2 regions of the Geobacillus sp. ZGt-1 genome follow, and region 1 is predicted to be linked to the other one. Evidence: predicted binding sites of a transcription regulator. Region 1 holds the regulator's gene; the other holds the start of a gene.

Region 1 (4,025 bases):
CCGGTCAACGCTCATTTCACTCCGTATCCGAGCGACATGCCCGGCTATGAAGACAAAGTGATCATGGCCGCCGGCACGTTCGTCCAAGGGGCAAGCATTGAGTTGACGGCCGACGGGCCGTTGCGCCCCCCATATGTCGCGTATGTGCAAGGCGGATTGACGTATTCGCATGTGAAAATCGCCGTCTGTTCCGCCATTCAGCGTTTGCTTGAACAGCGGTTGATTTGTTTGTGAGGAAACATCACGTTTCATTGACTCATTTCCTAACATTATGGTAAAATAAAGGTATCAAAAGCGAGGAGGAATTGGCATGAGCAGCCAAATTCGTCGTTCCATGCCATTGTTTCCGATTGGGATTGTGATGCAGCTGACCGACTTGTCGGCTCGGCAAATCCGCTATTATGAAGAGCACGGCCTCGTTTCGCCAGCGCGCACTGAAGGCAACCGGAGGCTGTTTTCGCTCAATGACATTGACCGCTTGCTGGAAATTAAAGATTTGATCGACCAAGGCGTCAACTTGGCGGGCATTAAGCAAATTTTTGCCGCGCGGGAGGAAGGACGCCACCAGCAGGCGGAGAAAGTCGAAAAAGTAGGAAAACCGAAGCTGTCGGACGAAGAACTGCGCGAAATTTTGCGGAATGAATTGCTGCAGGCCGGGCGGTTCCAGCGCGCATCGCTTCGCCAAGGAGATCTCGCTCGCTTCTTTCATTAATGACGGAAAATGATTTCCGAGCCGGGGAGGAGTTTGGACATGGCAAAATATACGCGTGACGACATTCTACACATCGTCAAAGAGGAAAATGTCAAGTACATCCGCCTGCAATTCACCGATATTTTGGGCACGATCAAAAACGTCGAAATTCCGATCAGCCAGCTGGAGAAAGCGCTTAACAACAAAATTATGTTTGACGGGTCGTCGATCGAAGGATTTGTCCGCATCGAAGAGTCAGATATGTATTTGTATCCGGACTTGGATACGTTCGTCATTTTCCCGTGGACTTCAGAAAAAGGAAAAGTCGCCCGCTTTATCTGCGACATTTACAACCCGGACGGCACGCCGTTTGAAGGCTGTCCGCGCTATAACTTGAAGCGGATGCTGAAAGAGATGGAGGCGCTTGGCTTCAACGCCTTTAACTTAGGAGCTGAGCCTGAATTCTTCCTTTTCAAGCTGGACGAAAAAGGACACCCGACGATGGAGCTGAACGATCGCGGCGGCTATTTCGATTTGGCGCCGACCGATCTTGGGGAAAACTGCCGGCGCGACATTGTGCTCGAGCTTGAGGAAATGGGGTTTGAAATCGAAGCGTCCCATCATGAAGTCGCCCCGGGCCAGCATGAGATCGATTTTAAATACGCTGATGCCGTAAAAGCGTGCGACGACATTCAAACGTTTAAGCTCGTCGTCAAAACGATCGCCCGCAAACACGGATTGCATGCGACCTTTATGCCGAAGCCGATTTTTGGGATTAACGGTTCAGGAATGCATTGCAACCTGTCGCTGTTCCGCAACGGTGAAAACGCCTTTTTCGATCCGAACGGCGACTTGCAGTTGAGCGATACGGCGCGGCAGTTTATCGCCGGTGTGCTGAAGCATGCGCCGAACTTTACGGCGGTGACGAACCCGACCGTCAACTCGTACAAGCGGCTTGTTCCAGGCTATGAAGCGCCGTGCTACGTCGCTTGGTCGGCGCGCAACCGCAGCCCGCTCATCCGCATTCCAGCTTCGCGCGGCATGAGCACGCGCATTGAGGTGCGCAGCGTCGACCCGTCGGCCAACCCATACTTGGCCATGGCGGTGCTTTTAGCCGCTGGGCTTGACGGCATTCGCAACAAGCTCACTCCTCCGGCGCCAGTGGATCGAAACATTTACGTCATGACGAAAGAAGAACGGCTCGAAGAAGGCATTGTCGATTTGCCGGCAACGCTGCATGAAGCGTTGGAAAACTTGAAGTCCGATGAAGTGATGATTCACGCGCTCGGCAAACATTTATTCGAGCATTTCGTCGAAGCGAAAGAAATTGAGTGGGATATGTATCGGACAACGGTTCATCAATGGGAATTGGACCAATATATGGAACTCTACTGATTCATAAAAAAGCTGCCCTGAAAAAAACGGGGCAGCTTTTTTATGGGCGCAGGCCGGCACGAGTCAGTCGAACAGGCGATAGACGCCGATCACTTTGCCGAGAATCGTGCAGTCGCGGACGATGATCGGCTCAAGATGGGCGTTTTCCGGCTGCAGGCGGATGTGGTCTTTTTCCTTGAAAAACCGCTTCACCGTCGCCTCGTTGTCTTCCGTCATGGCGACGACGATGTCGCCGTTGTTGGCCGATGACTGCTGGCGGACGATGACGTAGTCGCCGTCGAGAATGCCGGCTTCGATCATGCTGTCGCCCATCACTTCAAGCATAAACAGCTGCTCCTCGCCGGCGGCGAGCCGCTTCGGCAGCGGAAAGTAGCCTTCGATGTTTTCCACCGCTGTAATCGGTTGGCCGGCCGTCACCTTGCCGATGATCGGCACCGAGATGATCTCCTCTTTTTCTCTCTCCTTGGCCATATCGTTGTCCAAAATTTCAATGGCGCGCGGCTTTGTCGGGTCGCGGCGGATGTACCCTTTGCTTTCTAGGCGCGCGAGATGCCCGTGGACCGTCGAACTTGACGCCAGTCCAACCGCTTCCCCAATTTCCCGCACCGACGGAGGATAGCCTTTTGTTTTTACTTCCTGTTTAATAAACTCTAAAATTTGCTGTTGTCGTTTTGACAGTTTCGTCATTGTTTCACACCTCTCGCCACATCATTTGCCTTCATTATACCATGCGGAAGACGAAAAAACAAACATAGGTTCGAGTTTTTTATTGACACAAACAAATGTTCCTGGCTATAATGAAGGAAAGCGAACAAACATTCTAGAAAGGGTGGGAGGGAATGAGGAAAACGTTGCTGCACTATGTTTTGTTTTCATTTTTGTTTGCGCTCGTGTTGGCAGGGTTCGTTTACGCCAGCAGCCCGGTCGATAAAAAAGAATACGTGACGATCACGGTCGCTCCCGGCGATACGCTTTGGGGGCTGGCAAAACAGTACGAACAGGAACACCATATGCCGCCTGATGAGTTCATCCGCTGGGTCGTCGATGTCAACCATTTGCCGAGCCCGCGTCTTGCCGCCGGTGAACAAATTGTCATTCCTGTGTTAAAATCAAAGCAGGGCGGCTCGGTGGCCGTCAATCAGTGATGGAAAGAAGGGATTGGCCATGAGGGCGGTCATTTACTGCCGCGTCAGCACGGACAAAGCTGAACAGGAAACGTCGCTCGCGAGGCAACGAGATGAGCTCGAGCAGCTGGCGGCCGAGTGTGGATTTGAAGTCGTGAAAGTGATCGCCGAGCAGGCGAGCGGTTATGAAGCCGACCGCGACGGCGTGTTGGAGCTGCTTTCGCTTTGCGAGGAAGGCGAGGTCGATGTGCTGCTCATTCAAGATGAAACGCGGCTTGGGCGCGGCCATGCGCGCATGGCGGTGCTGCATTGCTTGAAAAAGCAAGGGGTGAAAATATACAGCGCCAGCCACCGCGGGGAGATGCCGCTGTCGGAGGCCGATGAGATGGTGTTATCCATCATCGCTATTGTCGAGGAGTACCAAAGAAAAATACATAACGCCAAAATTAAGCGTGGCATGCAGCGAGCCATCGCCAGCGGCTACCGACCGGAGCGGAACCTAAGGCGCCGGGGCGAAAACGCCGGGCGCGATCGAATCGATCTGCCGGTTGAGGAGATCGTCCGCTTGCGCGAGCGCGGACTGACGTTTGCCGATATCGCCGCGACGATGCGAAGCTTCGGCTACGAGGTGTCCAAGGCGACCGTCCATCGGCGTTACCAGGAATATATGGACGAGCAACAAAGGCGGCGTTGATCGTGTACTGCGCCTGGCCCTAAAGCGGCGAGCGGGCAAAGGAAACCAAGATGCCATCGTTGCCATCTTCCCGGTTGATCAGATAAGATAAAACAGAGTGAGAATATGGCAGATAGGAGAA
Region 2 (12,256 bases), on a different contig from region 1:
TCGCTGTCTTGCCGAAAAAATGACCGGGTAAGGGGAGGAGATCGGCATGTTGAAAAAACAAACCGTATGGCTGTTGACGATGTTGAGCTTGGTCGTTGTGCTGTCGGTCTATTACGTGACAGCTCCAAAAAATATGAACGACAGTCCGGCATTTACCGCCAATAAGAAAACGGAAAAAACAACCGATCAGCCGAGCGTCGCTGTCGAAGAGGCGAAAAAGCCGTCCGCGTCTGGCGAAACGGGCGACGACTTGTTTACAGCGCTGCGCATGAAAATTGAGGATGAACGGAGCCGGCTGCGCGATGAGCTGAACGCCATTGTCGCTTCAGCGAACGCGACGGCGGAAGAAAAAAGTGAAGCGCTCGACAAAATTGAAAAATTGCAAGCATTGTCCGAAAAAGAAGCAACGTTGGAGACGCTCATCAAATCGAAAGGCGGTTATGAAGACGTGCTCGTGCGCGCCGATGACAACCAAGTGCGCGTGACGATCAAAGCGAAACAAAGCTCAGCTAAATCGGCGAATGAAGTCATTCATATGGTGAAAAAAGAAATACCCGATGCTGAATACGTGACGGTTGAGTTTCAGCCGGCTGGATGAACGCGCTGCTCTTTAGGGCAGCTTCTTTTTTTGCGGAAAAGTCTTTTGTTTGTCCTACTGTTGTGTGTATAATCGTTATGGACACGTTTAGGCACCGCCAGAAAGGAACGGGCTGCACGATACTTGGAGAAAGGTGTGAGATCGATGAAAATTCAAGAAATCCGTGAATTGATCCGCTTGGTCGACCAGTCCTCAATTGACGAATTCGTATACGAACAAGGCGAAACAAAAGTACATATGAAAAAAGGAACGGCTGCTGTCGCCGTTGCGTCGGCTGCGGCCGCACAGACGGCGGTCGCGCCGCCGGCGCCTGCCGCTCCGGCAGCGGTCGAACCGGCTTCGGCAGCTGCTCCCGTTCAAGCAGCGGCCTCAGAAGCGCCGGCACCGAAAGCGGAAACGCCGGTGGTCAAAGAAGAAAAGCCGGCTGTGGAAGGCAACTTGCATCAAATTACTTCGCCGATGGTCGGCACGTTCTACGCAGCGCCGGCGCCGGACAAGCCGCCGTATGTGAAGCCGGGCGACAAGGTGAAAAAAGACACGGTTGTCTGCATCATCGAGGCGATGAAGCTGTTTAATGAAATTGAAGCGGAAGTCGATGGCGAAATTGTCGAGGTGTTGGTGCAAAACGGCCAGCTCGTCGAATATGGCCAGCCGTTGTTTTTAGTCAAGCCTGAATAAGGGAGAGAACGGACGATGATCAAAAAAGTGTTGGTGGCGAACCGCGGGGAAATCGCCGTCCGCATCATCCGCGCCTGCCGCGAGCTTGGGATTGAGACGGTCGCTGTCTTTTCGCAAGCCGACCGCGACGCCTTGCACGTGCAGCTGGCTGATGAGGCGTACTGCATCGGGCCGACCGCTTCGAAAGACAGCTATTTAAATTTCACAAACATTATGAGCGTCGCCACGCTGACTGGCTGTGACGCCATCCACCCCGGTTACGGGTTTTTGGCGGAAAATGAAGCGTTCGCCGAGCTGTGCCGTGAATGCAACGTGACATTTATCGGCCCAAGTCCGGAAGCGATTGCAAAAATGGGCATTAAAGACATCGCTCGCGAGACGATGCGCGAGGCGGGGGTGCCGATCGTGCCTGGGTCGCGCGGGGTTATCGAAAGCCTTGATGAGGCGCGGGCGATTGCCGAAGAGATCGGCTATCCGGTCATCATTAAAGCGACGGCCGGCGGCGGCGGGAAAGGAATCCGCGTCGCCCGCGACGAAGGCGAGCTCGTCAAAGGCATCAACATCACCCAGCAGGAAGCGGCGACGGCGTTTGGCAACCCAGGCGTCTATATTGAAAAATATATCGAAGATTTCCGCCATGTCGAAATTCAAGTGCTCGCTGATTCGTACGGCAATACGATTCATCTCGGTGAGCGCGACTGCTCGATCCAGCGCCGGCTGCAAAAACTGGTCGAGGAAGCGCCGTCGCCGGCGCTTGACGACGAGATGCGCCGGAAGATGGGCGAGGCGGCGGTCAAGGCGGCGAAAGCGGTCAACTACACCGGCGCCGGTACGGTTGAATTTATTTATGACCACCGGAACAAACAATTTTACTTCATGGAGATGAATACGCGCATTCAAGTCGAGCATCCGGTCACTGAACTGATCACCGGTGTCGATTTGGTCAAGGAGCAAATCCGCATCGCCGCCGGTGAAAAGCTGTCGATCACCCAAGAGGACGTCACGTTTAACGGCTGGGCGATCGAGTGCCGGATCAACGCCGAAAATCCAGCGAAAAACTTTATGCCGTCGCCGGGGAAAATCGCCATGTACCTGCCGCCGGGCGGCCCGGGCGTGCGCGTCGATTCCGCCGTCTATCCAGGCTATACGATCCCGCCGTATTATGATTCGATGATCGCCAAATTGATCGTTCATGCGCCGACGCGTGCGGAAGCGATCGCCCGCATGAGACGGGCGCTTTCGGAGTTTATCATCGAAGGCATTCATACAACGATTCCGTTCCACATAAAATTAATGGAGCATGAGAATTTTCAAAGCGGTGAGTTTAATACGAAGTTTTTGGAGTTATATGATATTATGAAGGCGGAATAGGAGGTGCCTTATGTCTGAGCATGTCTTTGAAACAGAGCAAGTGTACCCGGCGCTCGGCAAGGTGGAAATTGCACCGGAAGTGATTGAGGTGATCGCTGGCATCGCGGCGTCAGAAGTCGACGGCATCGCGCAAATGCGCGGCAATTTTGCCGCCGGCGTCGCCGAGCGGTTTGGAAAGAAACACCATGGCAAAGGCGTCAAGGTTGATTTGCGCGACGACGGCGTCGTCATCGATCTTTATTGCCTCGTCCAGTTTGGCGCATCGATTCCGAACGTGGCGAAAAAGGTGCAGGAAAATGTGCGCCAGGCGCTTTGGAACATGACCGGCCTCGAGGCGAGCGAAGTGAACGTTCATATCGTCGGCATCCAGTTTGAGGGCGGCAAGCAGGAACAAGGCGTGGTCGAACAGTGATCTCGCAAGGCAGTTGCTTTTTCGGCGGCTGCCTTTTTGTTTTTTTGGCCAAAGTTTGTTATTGTAATGAACGAGGCCGTTATGGCGCAACCAACGGCAGCGCGAATGATTTGTGGGAAAAGGCTGGCTTTTTCCGAAAAATATGATATGATTTCATTGTGAATGTTCGTTTTTTTGGAAAGGGGGACCGCCATGAAGCGGCATGAAGCACGGGAAAAGGCGTTGCAGGCGCTGTTTCAAATCGATGTCGGACGCATTCCACCAGACGAGGCGCTCCACAATGTCACGGGCGGCGGCGACATCGACCCGTTTTTGCGCCAGCTCGTCTTTGGCGTCGTCGAGCACCAGGAGGAGATTGACGAGCTGTTGCGCGCCAATTTGGAAAAATGGACGCTTGAACGCGTCGCCAACGTTGACCGCGCCATTTTGCGCATGGCGACGTACGAGATGAAATACGCCGATGATGTGCCGGTAAGCGTCAGCCTCGATGAGGCGGTCGAGCTGGCGAAAAAATTCGGCGATTGGAAATCCGGAAGTTTTGTCAACGGCGTGCTTTCGAAAGTGAAGGCGGCGCTGCAAAAATAAAACCGGCTGCATCGCGGGCAGATATCGAACGATGAACGAGGAGAGGGGAACGAAACACGATGACAGCACAAATCATTAGCGGAACGGAGATGGCGAGGACGATTCGCACCGCATTGGCGGATGAAGCCGCACAGTTGAAAGCGGACGGCGTTGAGCCGGGGCTGGCCGTCATTCTAGTCGGCGACGATCCGGCATCGCATTCGTATGTAAAAGGAAAACAAAAAGCGTGCGCCGAGGTCGGCATTCGCTCGTTCCTTTACACGTTTCCGGCGGCGATCGACGAAGAGACGCTGCTTGCGAAAATCCGCGAGTTAAACGTCGATCCGGCGGTGCACGGCATTTTAGTGCAGCTGCCGCTGCCGGATCACATTTGCGAATGGTCGGTCATTGAAACGATCGCACCGGAAAAAGATGTCGATGGGTTTCACCCGATCAATGTCGGAAAAATGATGATCGGCCAACGGGCGTTTCTCCCTTGCACTCCGCATGGCATTTTAGTGATGGTGCAATCGGCCGGCATTGACATCGCCGGCAAGCACGTCGTCGTCGTCGGCCGAAGCAACATCGTCGGCAAACCGGTTGGCCAGCTGTTTTTGCGCGAACATGCCACCGTCACCTACACTCACTCGAAAACGCCGGATTTGGCCGCCATCACTCGGCAGGCGGACATTTTGATCGTCGCTGTCGGCAAGGCGCGCCTCATCGGCCCGGAACACATCAAGCCCGGGGCGGTCGTCATCGACGTCGGCGTCAACCGGCTTGAGAACGGCAAATTGTGCGGCGATGTCGATTTTGACGCTGTGAAAGAAGTGGCTGGCTATATTACGCCGGTGCCGGGTGGAGTCGGGCCGATGACGATTACAATGCTCTTGCACAACACGATTGAAGCGGCACGGCAGCTGGCCGCAAAGTGAGGGCAGGATCAGTGGAAGTGAAATATGTGACGGTCGGGGCGTTGACGAAGTACATCAAACGCAAGTTCGATGTCGACCCGCATTTGCGCGATCTATGGGTGAAGGGCGAGATTTCGAATTTTAAGCAGCATTCGCGCGGCCATATGTATTTTACGTTGAAAGACAGCCAAGGACGCATTGCCGCCGTCATGTTCGCCGGCTACAACCAGCATTTGCCGTTCCGCCCTGAAGATGGGATGAACGTGCTCGCGCGCGGGGAAATTTCCGTCTATGAACCGAACGGCAACTATCAGCTTTATGTCAAAGAAATGCAGCCGGAAGGTGTCGGAAGCCTCTATTTAGCCTACGAACAGCTGAAGCAGCGGCTCGAGGCGGAAGGGTTGTTTTCGCCGGTCCATAAAAAGCCGCTTCCAGCTTTCCCTCGCTGCATCGGCGTCGTTACATCGCCGACTGGAGCGGCGGTGCGCGATATTATGACGACGATTCGCCGCCGCTATCCCCTCGCTAAAGTCATTTTGTTTCCAGCGCTCGTTCAAGGGGACGGGGCGGCGCCCTCCATCGTGCGCGCCATCGAGCGGGCGAATGCGTTCGGCGAGGTTGATGTGCTGATTGTCGGCCGCGGCGGCGGCTCGATCGAAGAATTGTGGGCGTTCAATGAAGAAATCGTCGCCCGCGCCATCTTCGCCTCAAAAATACCGATTATTTCCGCTGTCGGCCATGAAACAGATTTTACGATCGCCGACTTTGTCGCCGATTTGCGGGCGCCGACGCCGACGGCAGCAGCTGAGATGGCGGCGCCGCATGTTGGGGAGCTCGCTGAGCGGCTCGCCGAGCGGAAATGGCGGCTCATCCGCGCCATGAAAGAGCGGCTTGCCGCTGATAAAGAGCAGCTTCGCCGGCTGCAAGGATCCTACGCATTCCGCTATCCCAAGCGGCTCTATGAACAAAAAGAACAGCAGCTTGATGCGTTGCTTGAGAGGCTTAGCCGCCAACGCGAACGGCTCGTCGACAAACATCGTCAGCGGCTGCATGAGCTTGACATGAGACTATGGCGGCACCATCCAGCTGCAGAGCTTGAGCGGATGAAAGAACGGCAAAAGGCGGCCGCCAATGCGCTGGAAAAAGCGATGCGCACCGCGGTGGAGCGCCATCGGTTCCGCTTTCGCTCCAACCTCGCCCGGCTTGAGGCGCTCAGTCCGCTTCGCATCATGGAGCGCGGCTACAGCTTGGTGTACAATGAGCAGGGCGAGCTCGTGAAACGAACGAACCAGCTTCGAATCGGCGAGCATCTTTCCATTCAAGTTCAAGACGGACGAGTCGATTGTCAAGTGACGGGAGTGGAGGAAAAACACGTATGAGCGAAGAAAAAGAGATGACGTTTGAAGAAGCGATGAAAAAACTGGAGGAAATCGTCGAAAAGCTCGAGGAAGGGAACGTGCCGCTTGAGGAGGCGATCGCCTTTTTTCAAGAAGGCATGAAACTGTCCAAGCTTTGCCATGATAAATTGCAGCATGTGGAGAAACAGTTGGAGTACATGCTGCGCGAAGACGGCGAGCTTGTCCCTTTTTCGCCGGAGGAGGAGTGACGGGTGGCGCAGCTTTCGGTTGAACAGTTTCTCAACGAACAAAAACGGGCCGTCGAGGCGGCGCTTTCCTCCTATATGGCGCGGCTTCGTGGGCCGGAGACGCTGAAAAAGGCGATGGCCTACTCGCTTGAGGCCGGCGGCAAACGAATCCGCCCGCTTTTGTTGCTGGCGACCATCCAAGCGCTTGGCAAAGACCCGGCGATCGGTCTGCCAGTCGCTTGCGCCATTGAAATGATCCATACGTACTCGCTCATTCATGATGATTTGCCAAGCATGGACAACGATGATTTGCGGCGCGGCAAACCGACGAACCATAAAGTGTTCGGCGAGGCGATGGCCATTTTGGCCGGGGACGCCTTGCTTACGTATGCGTTTCAATTGATCGCCGAGGTTGATGACGACCGCGTTCCGCCTTCCGTCCGGCTGCAGCTCATCGAGCAGCTCGCGAAGGCGGCCGGCCCGGAAGGCATGGTCGCTGGACAGGCGGCTGATATGGAGGCGGAAGGAAAAACGCTGGCGCTTGCGGAACTGGAATACATCCACCGCCATAAGACGGGGAAAATGCTGCAATACAGCGTGCACGCCGGCGCCCTGCTTGGCGGCGCCGATGGTCGGCAGACGCGCGAACTCAACGAGTTCGCCGCACATTTAGGCCTCGCCTTTCAAATTCGCGACGATATTTTGGACATTGAAGGAATGGAAGAAAAAATCGGCAAGCGAGTCGGCAGCGACCGCGACAACAAGAAGGCGACATATCCGGTGCTTCTTTCGCTAGGCGGTGCTAAAGAGAAACTGGCGTTTCACATTGACGCCGCGAAGCGCCATTTGCAGCAAGCCAAAATCGATGACGCGGTGCTGGCCTACATTTGCGAGCTTGTCGCGGTCCGCGACCACTGATGCGGGGCGGCCGCCTCTTGTTCCCGTTGTTCGCTTTCCTGCGGGGCGGAGGCGGCCTTGTTTTTTTGGTTGTTTTCCGCCGGGCGGCCGCCGCAAGTTCTATAGATACACCACAAAACGCGTCCTAGTGGTGACGGGCTGCGTTGGCGGGAAAAGTCGATTTTTCGCGCCGGATCATGTATAATAATACTACCTGTACGAGGAGAAACGGCTCGGAGAACGACAGAATGAAAGCGAGTGATCTTTGTTGGACTTGACAAAAATTGACCATCCGCGCGTTGTCAAAAACATGTCCATTCCTGAGCTGAAACGGTTAAGCGCCGAGATTCGGCGGTTTTTAATTGAGAAGTTGTCGAAAACAGGCGGACATATCGGCCCGAACTTAGGGGTCGTCGAGCTGACGATCGCCCTCCACCGCGAATTCGACAGCCCAAAAGACAAGCTCATTTGGGATGTCGGACACCAGTCATACGTGCATAAAATTTTGACCGGACGCGCCGCCGCGTTTGACACGCTCCGCCAATACAAGGGGCTGTCCGGGTTCCCGAAACGGAGCGAAAGCGAGCATGACGTGTGGGAAACGGGCCATAGCTCGACGTCGCTGTCGGCGGCGATGGGAATGGCGATCGCCCGTGATTTGAAAGGGACGGATGAATACATCGTGCCGATCATCGGCGACGGGGCGCTCACCGGCGGCATGGCGCTTGAGGCGCTCAACCATATCGGGCATGAGAAAACGGATATGATTGTCATCTTAAATGACAATGAAATGTCGATCGCTCCGAACGTCGGCGCGTTGCACAACATCCTCGGTCGGTTGCGCACCGCCGGCAAATACCAGTGGGTGAAAGATGAACTGGAGCTGCTGCTCAAGCGCATCCCAGCGGTCGGCGGCAAGCTGGCGGCGACCGCCGAGCGGCTGAAAGACAGCTTGAAATATTTGCTTGTCTCCGGCGTGTTTTTCGAAGAGCTCGGGTTTACGTATTTAGGCCCGGTCGACGGCCACGATTTTGAGGATTTGCTTGAGAACTTGCGCTATGCGAAGAAGATGAAAGGCCCCGTGCTTGTGCATGTCATCACGAAGAAAGGGAAAGGATACAGTCCGGCGGAAAACGACAAAGTCGGCACATGGCACGGCACAGGGCCGTACAAAATCGAAACCGGCGCTTTTGTCAAAACGAAAGAGGCCGGTCCGTCATGGAGCGCGCTTGTCAGCGAAACCGTGCGCCGGCTCGCTCGCACCGACCCGCGCATCGTCGCGATTACGCCGGCGATGCCGGTCGGCTCGAAGCTGGAAGGGTTCGCAAGCGAGTTTCCCGATCGGATGTTTGATGTTGGCATCGCCGAGCAGCACGCGACAACGCTCGCGGCTGGATTGGCGACGCAAGGGATGAAACCGTTTTTGGCCATTTATTCGACATTTTTGCAGCGCGCCTATGACCAAGTCGTCCATGATGTATGCCGGCAAAACTTAAATGTCTTTTTCGCCATTGACCGTGCTGGGTTGGTCGGGGCGGACGGCGAAACGCACCAAGGGGTGTTTGACATCGCCTTTTTGCGCCATGTGCCGAATTTGGTGTTGATGATGCCAAAAGACGAAAACGAAGGACAGCACATGGTGTACACCGCCATCCGCTACGACGACGGGCCAATCGCCATGCGTTTCCCGCGCGGCAACGGGCTTGGCGTACCGCTTGATGAGGAGCTGAAAGAAATCCCAATCGGCACGTGGGAAGTGTTGCGCGACGGCTGCGATGCGGCGATTTTGACGTTTGGCACGACGATTTCGATGGCGCTTAAGGCGGCCGACGAGCTGGCGAAAGACGGCATATCGGTGAAAGTCGTCAACGCTCGCTTTTTGAAGCCGATGGACGTGGCGATGCTTCACGAACTGCTTGAGAGCCGCCTGCCGATCTTAACGGTCGAAGAGGCGGTGCTGCAAGGCGGCTTTGGCAGTGCTGTGTTGGAGTTTGCTCATGATCATGGTTATCACGGAGCGGTCATCGAACGGATGGGCATCCCGGACCGCTTTATCGAACATGGAAGCGTCAGCGAGCTGCTCAATGAAATCGGGCTGACGTCGACCCATATCATCGACCGCATCAAAACGATGGTGCCAAGAAAACAGAAAAGGGCTTGAGACATGAAAGGAAAAAAAGAACGGCTCGATGTGCTGCTTGTCGAACGAGGGCTGGCGGAAACGCGGGAAAAGGCGAAGCGAGCGATCATGGCCGGGCTTGTCTATTCAAACGACGTTCGACTCGATAAGCCCGGGGAAAAAGTGCCGGTTGACATTCCGCTTGAGGTGAAAGGCAACCCGCTTCCGTACGTCAGCCGCGGTGGGTTGAAACTGGAAAAAGCGTTGCGCGAGTTTCATATTCGCGTGGAAAATAAAATTGTTCTTGACATCGGCGCGTCGACCGGCGGTTTCACCGACTGCGCCTTGCAGCATGGGGCGAAGCTGACGTATGCCGTCGATGTCGGCTACAACCAGCTTGCTTGGAAGCTGCGTCAAGACGAGCGCGTCGTTGTGATGGAGCGGACGAACTTCCGCTACGTGACGCCGGATCAGTTTACGAAAGGGCTGCCGGAAGTAGCTGTCATCGATGTCTCGTTTATTTCGCTGCGGCTCATTTTGCCGGTCGTCAAGACGGTCATGGTGCCGGGCGGCGATGTGATTGCGCTCGTCAAGCCGCAGTTTGAAGCCGGCAGGGAAAAGGTCGGCAAAAAGGGGATTGTTCGCGACCCGAACATTCACGAGGAAGTGCTCGAATCGATCATTCAATTCGCCTGCGCGGAAGGGTTCGATGTTCTTCATTTAACGTATTCACCGATTACCGGCGGCGACGGCAATATTGAATTTTTGCTTCATGCTGCCTATCCTGGAGGAAACCGGGAGGGAGAAAACCGACTGCCAGCATCCGTCGCCGACGTGGTGAGCGAGGCGCATGCCCGATTGCGGGCGGGGAGCGTGGAGCCAAGCGGCAAATAGCGTCGGCGGGACGGACAATCTGCTCTGCACTTTGAAAAGCGGGGAGGTGGCGCAATGTGAACAAAGGGCAAAGGCATATTAAAATTCGCGAAATCATTATGAACCATGACATTGAAACGCAAGACGAGCTTGTCGACCGGCTGAGAGAAGCTGGCTTTAACGTCACCCAGGCGACCGTCTCGCGCGACATTAAAGAAATGCAGCTCGTCAAAGTGCCGATGGCCAACGGCCGCTACAAGTACAGCCTTCCGTCCGACCAGCGCTTCAATCCGTTGCAAAAGCTGAAGCGGGCGCTTGTTGATGTGTTTGTGAAGCTTGACGGAACGGGCAACTTGCTTGTGTTGCGGACGCTGCCGGGCAACGCCCATGCCGTCGGCGTCTTGCTCGACAATTTGGATTGGAACGAAATCGTCGGTACGATTTGCGGCGACGATACGTGCCTGATCATCTGCCGTACTCCGAAAGATGCGGAAAAAGTGTCCGACCAGCTGTTGTCCATGCTCTAGGCGAGGACCGGCCCAGCTCCCGTTCCACGTTCAAGGACGGAACGACAGGGCGGTCCTCGTTTGCAAATCCGAACATACGTGCTATAATCAAAAGTGGAATCAATCGGACAGGCAAGGAGTGGTGAAATGCTCGCCGAGCTGTCGATTAAAAATTTCGCCATTATCGAGTCGCTCTCGTTGTCGTTCGACAAAGGGCTGACGGTGTTAACCGGCGAAACGGGAGCCGGCAAATCGATCATCATCGACGCGATTCATTTGTTGATCGGCGGACGCGGCTCCGCTGAATTTGTCCGCTTTGGGGCGGAAAAGGCGGAAATCGAAGGGCTGTTTTTGCTTGATGATGACCGCCATCCATGCTGGCAAAAATGCGCAGACGTTGGCATCGACGCCAGCGACGGCATGATCGTGTTGCGCCGCGATATTTTCGCCAACGGCAAAAGCGTCTGCCGCATTAACGGCAAGCTCGTCACGACGGCGGTGCTGCGCGACATCGGGGCGACGCTTGTTGATATTCACGGCCAGCATGAACATCAAGAACTGATGGATCCGTCCCGCCATCTGCCGCTTTTAGACGAGTTCGGCGGCCTAGAGGCGGCAGAGGCGCTTGCTCGCTACCGCGCCGTCTACGAGCGGTATGAGGAGCTCGGAAACAAATTGAAAAAGCTGAGCGAAAATGAACAGCAAATGGCGCACCGGCTTGATTTGCTGACGTTTCAGCTGCGTGAAATCGAGCAGGCGGCGCTCGAGCCGGGCGAGGACGAGCGGCTGATGGAGGAAAAAGTTCGCATCGTCAATTTTCAAAAAATTTATACCGCGCTGCAGAAAAGCTATGAGGCCCTCTCCGGAGAGGGACGCGGGCTTGATTCCATCGGGGAGGCGATGCGCCATCTCGATGACGTCGCAGGCATGGATGCAGCGCTCAAAGATGCGCATGAAACGACGGCGAACTGCTACTATTTGCTCGAGGAAGTCATGTACAAGCTGCGCGATCAAATTGAGGAGATGGAATACGACCCAGAGCGGCTCGATGCCATTGAAAGCCGTCTCGCGGAAATCGGGCAGCTCAAACGAAAATACGGGGCGACGATCGCCGATATTTTGCACTATGCCGAGACGATCGCCGAGGAAATCGAGACAATCGAAAATCGCGAAACGCATGTGCATGAGCTTAAGCAGCAGCTCGCTCTGGTGACGGACGAGTTGCTCACGGAGGCGAAAAACGTCACCGCTGTTCGGCAAACATATGCCCGGCGCCTGATTGAGCGCATTCATCAAGAACTGAAAGACTTGTACATGGACAAAACGAAATTTGACATCGTATTTGCCAAGCGCGAAGGATCGCTTGACGCCCCCTTGGTCGACGGCGTGCCGGTTAGGTTCCAAGAAGATGGCATCGATGTCGTCGAGTTTTACATTTCGACGAACGTCGGCGAGCCGTTAAAACCGCTCGTCAAAGTCGCTTCCGGCGGCGAGCTGTCGCGCATTATGCTGGCGTTGAAAACGATTTTTTCCAAACATCAAGGAGTGACGTCGATTGTTTTTGATGAGGTCGACACCGGTGTCAGCGGACGCGTCGCCCAGGCAATGGCGGAAAAAATTTACCGCATCGCCAGCCAGTCGCAAGTGCTTTGCATTTCCCATCTGCCGCAAGTCGCTGCGATGGCGGACACGCACTTGTTGATCGCCAAAGAGACGGATGGGGAACGGACGAAAACAGT

The links. Region 1 encodes LexA, which represses DNA repair genes until DNA is damaged. Its sites were predicted from a motif close to CGAACATATGTTCG; they were not measured.
Region 2: the regulator LexA is predicted to act here: its motif matches at 10,608-10,621, upstream of recN (DNA repair protein RecN).

What each region holds. Positions count from the first base shown of each region.
Region 1 is NZ_LDPD01000013.1:319,434-323,458, forward strand. Features, by position in the region: partial or broken gene VU18_RS19425 (methionine gamma-lyase family protein) at 1-234, shown strand, start outside; gene VU18_RS05790 (MerR family transcriptional regulator) at 311-712, shown strand; gene glnA (type I glutamate--ammonia ligase) at 752-2,086, shown strand; gene lexA (transcriptional repressor LexA) at 2,150-2,773, opposite strand; gene yneA (cell division suppressor protein YneA) at 2,926-3,231, shown strand; gene VU18_RS05810 (recombinase family protein) at 3,251-3,904, shown strand.
Region 2 is NZ_LDPD01000023.1:278,816-291,071, reverse strand. Features, by position in the region: partial or broken gene spoIIIAG (stage III sporulation protein AG) at 1-23, shown strand, start outside; gene VU18_RS10150 (SpoIIIAH-like family protein) at 47-598, shown strand; gene accB (acetyl-CoA carboxylase biotin carboxyl carrier protein) at 743-1,276, shown strand; gene accC (acetyl-CoA carboxylase biotin carboxylase subunit) at 1,292-2,647, shown strand; gene VU18_RS10135 (Asp23/Gls24 family envelope stress response protein) at 2,658-3,059, shown strand; gene nusB (transcription antitermination factor NusB) at 3,252-3,644, shown strand; gene folD (bifunctional methylenetetrahydrofolate dehydrogenase/methenyltetrahydrofolate cyclohydrolase FolD) at 3,704-4,558, shown strand; gene xseA (exodeoxyribonuclease VII large subunit) at 4,570-5,916, shown strand; gene VU18_RS10115 (exodeoxyribonuclease VII small subunit) at 5,913-6,143, shown strand; gene VU18_RS10110 (polyprenyl synthetase family protein) at 6,147-7,040, shown strand; gene dxs (1-deoxy-D-xylulose-5-phosphate synthase) at 7,288-9,180, shown strand; gene VU18_RS10100 (TlyA family RNA methyltransferase) at 9,184-10,032, shown strand; gene ahrC (transcriptional regulator AhrC/ArgR) at 10,089-10,538, shown strand; gene recN (DNA repair protein RecN) at 10,665-12,256, shown strand, end outside.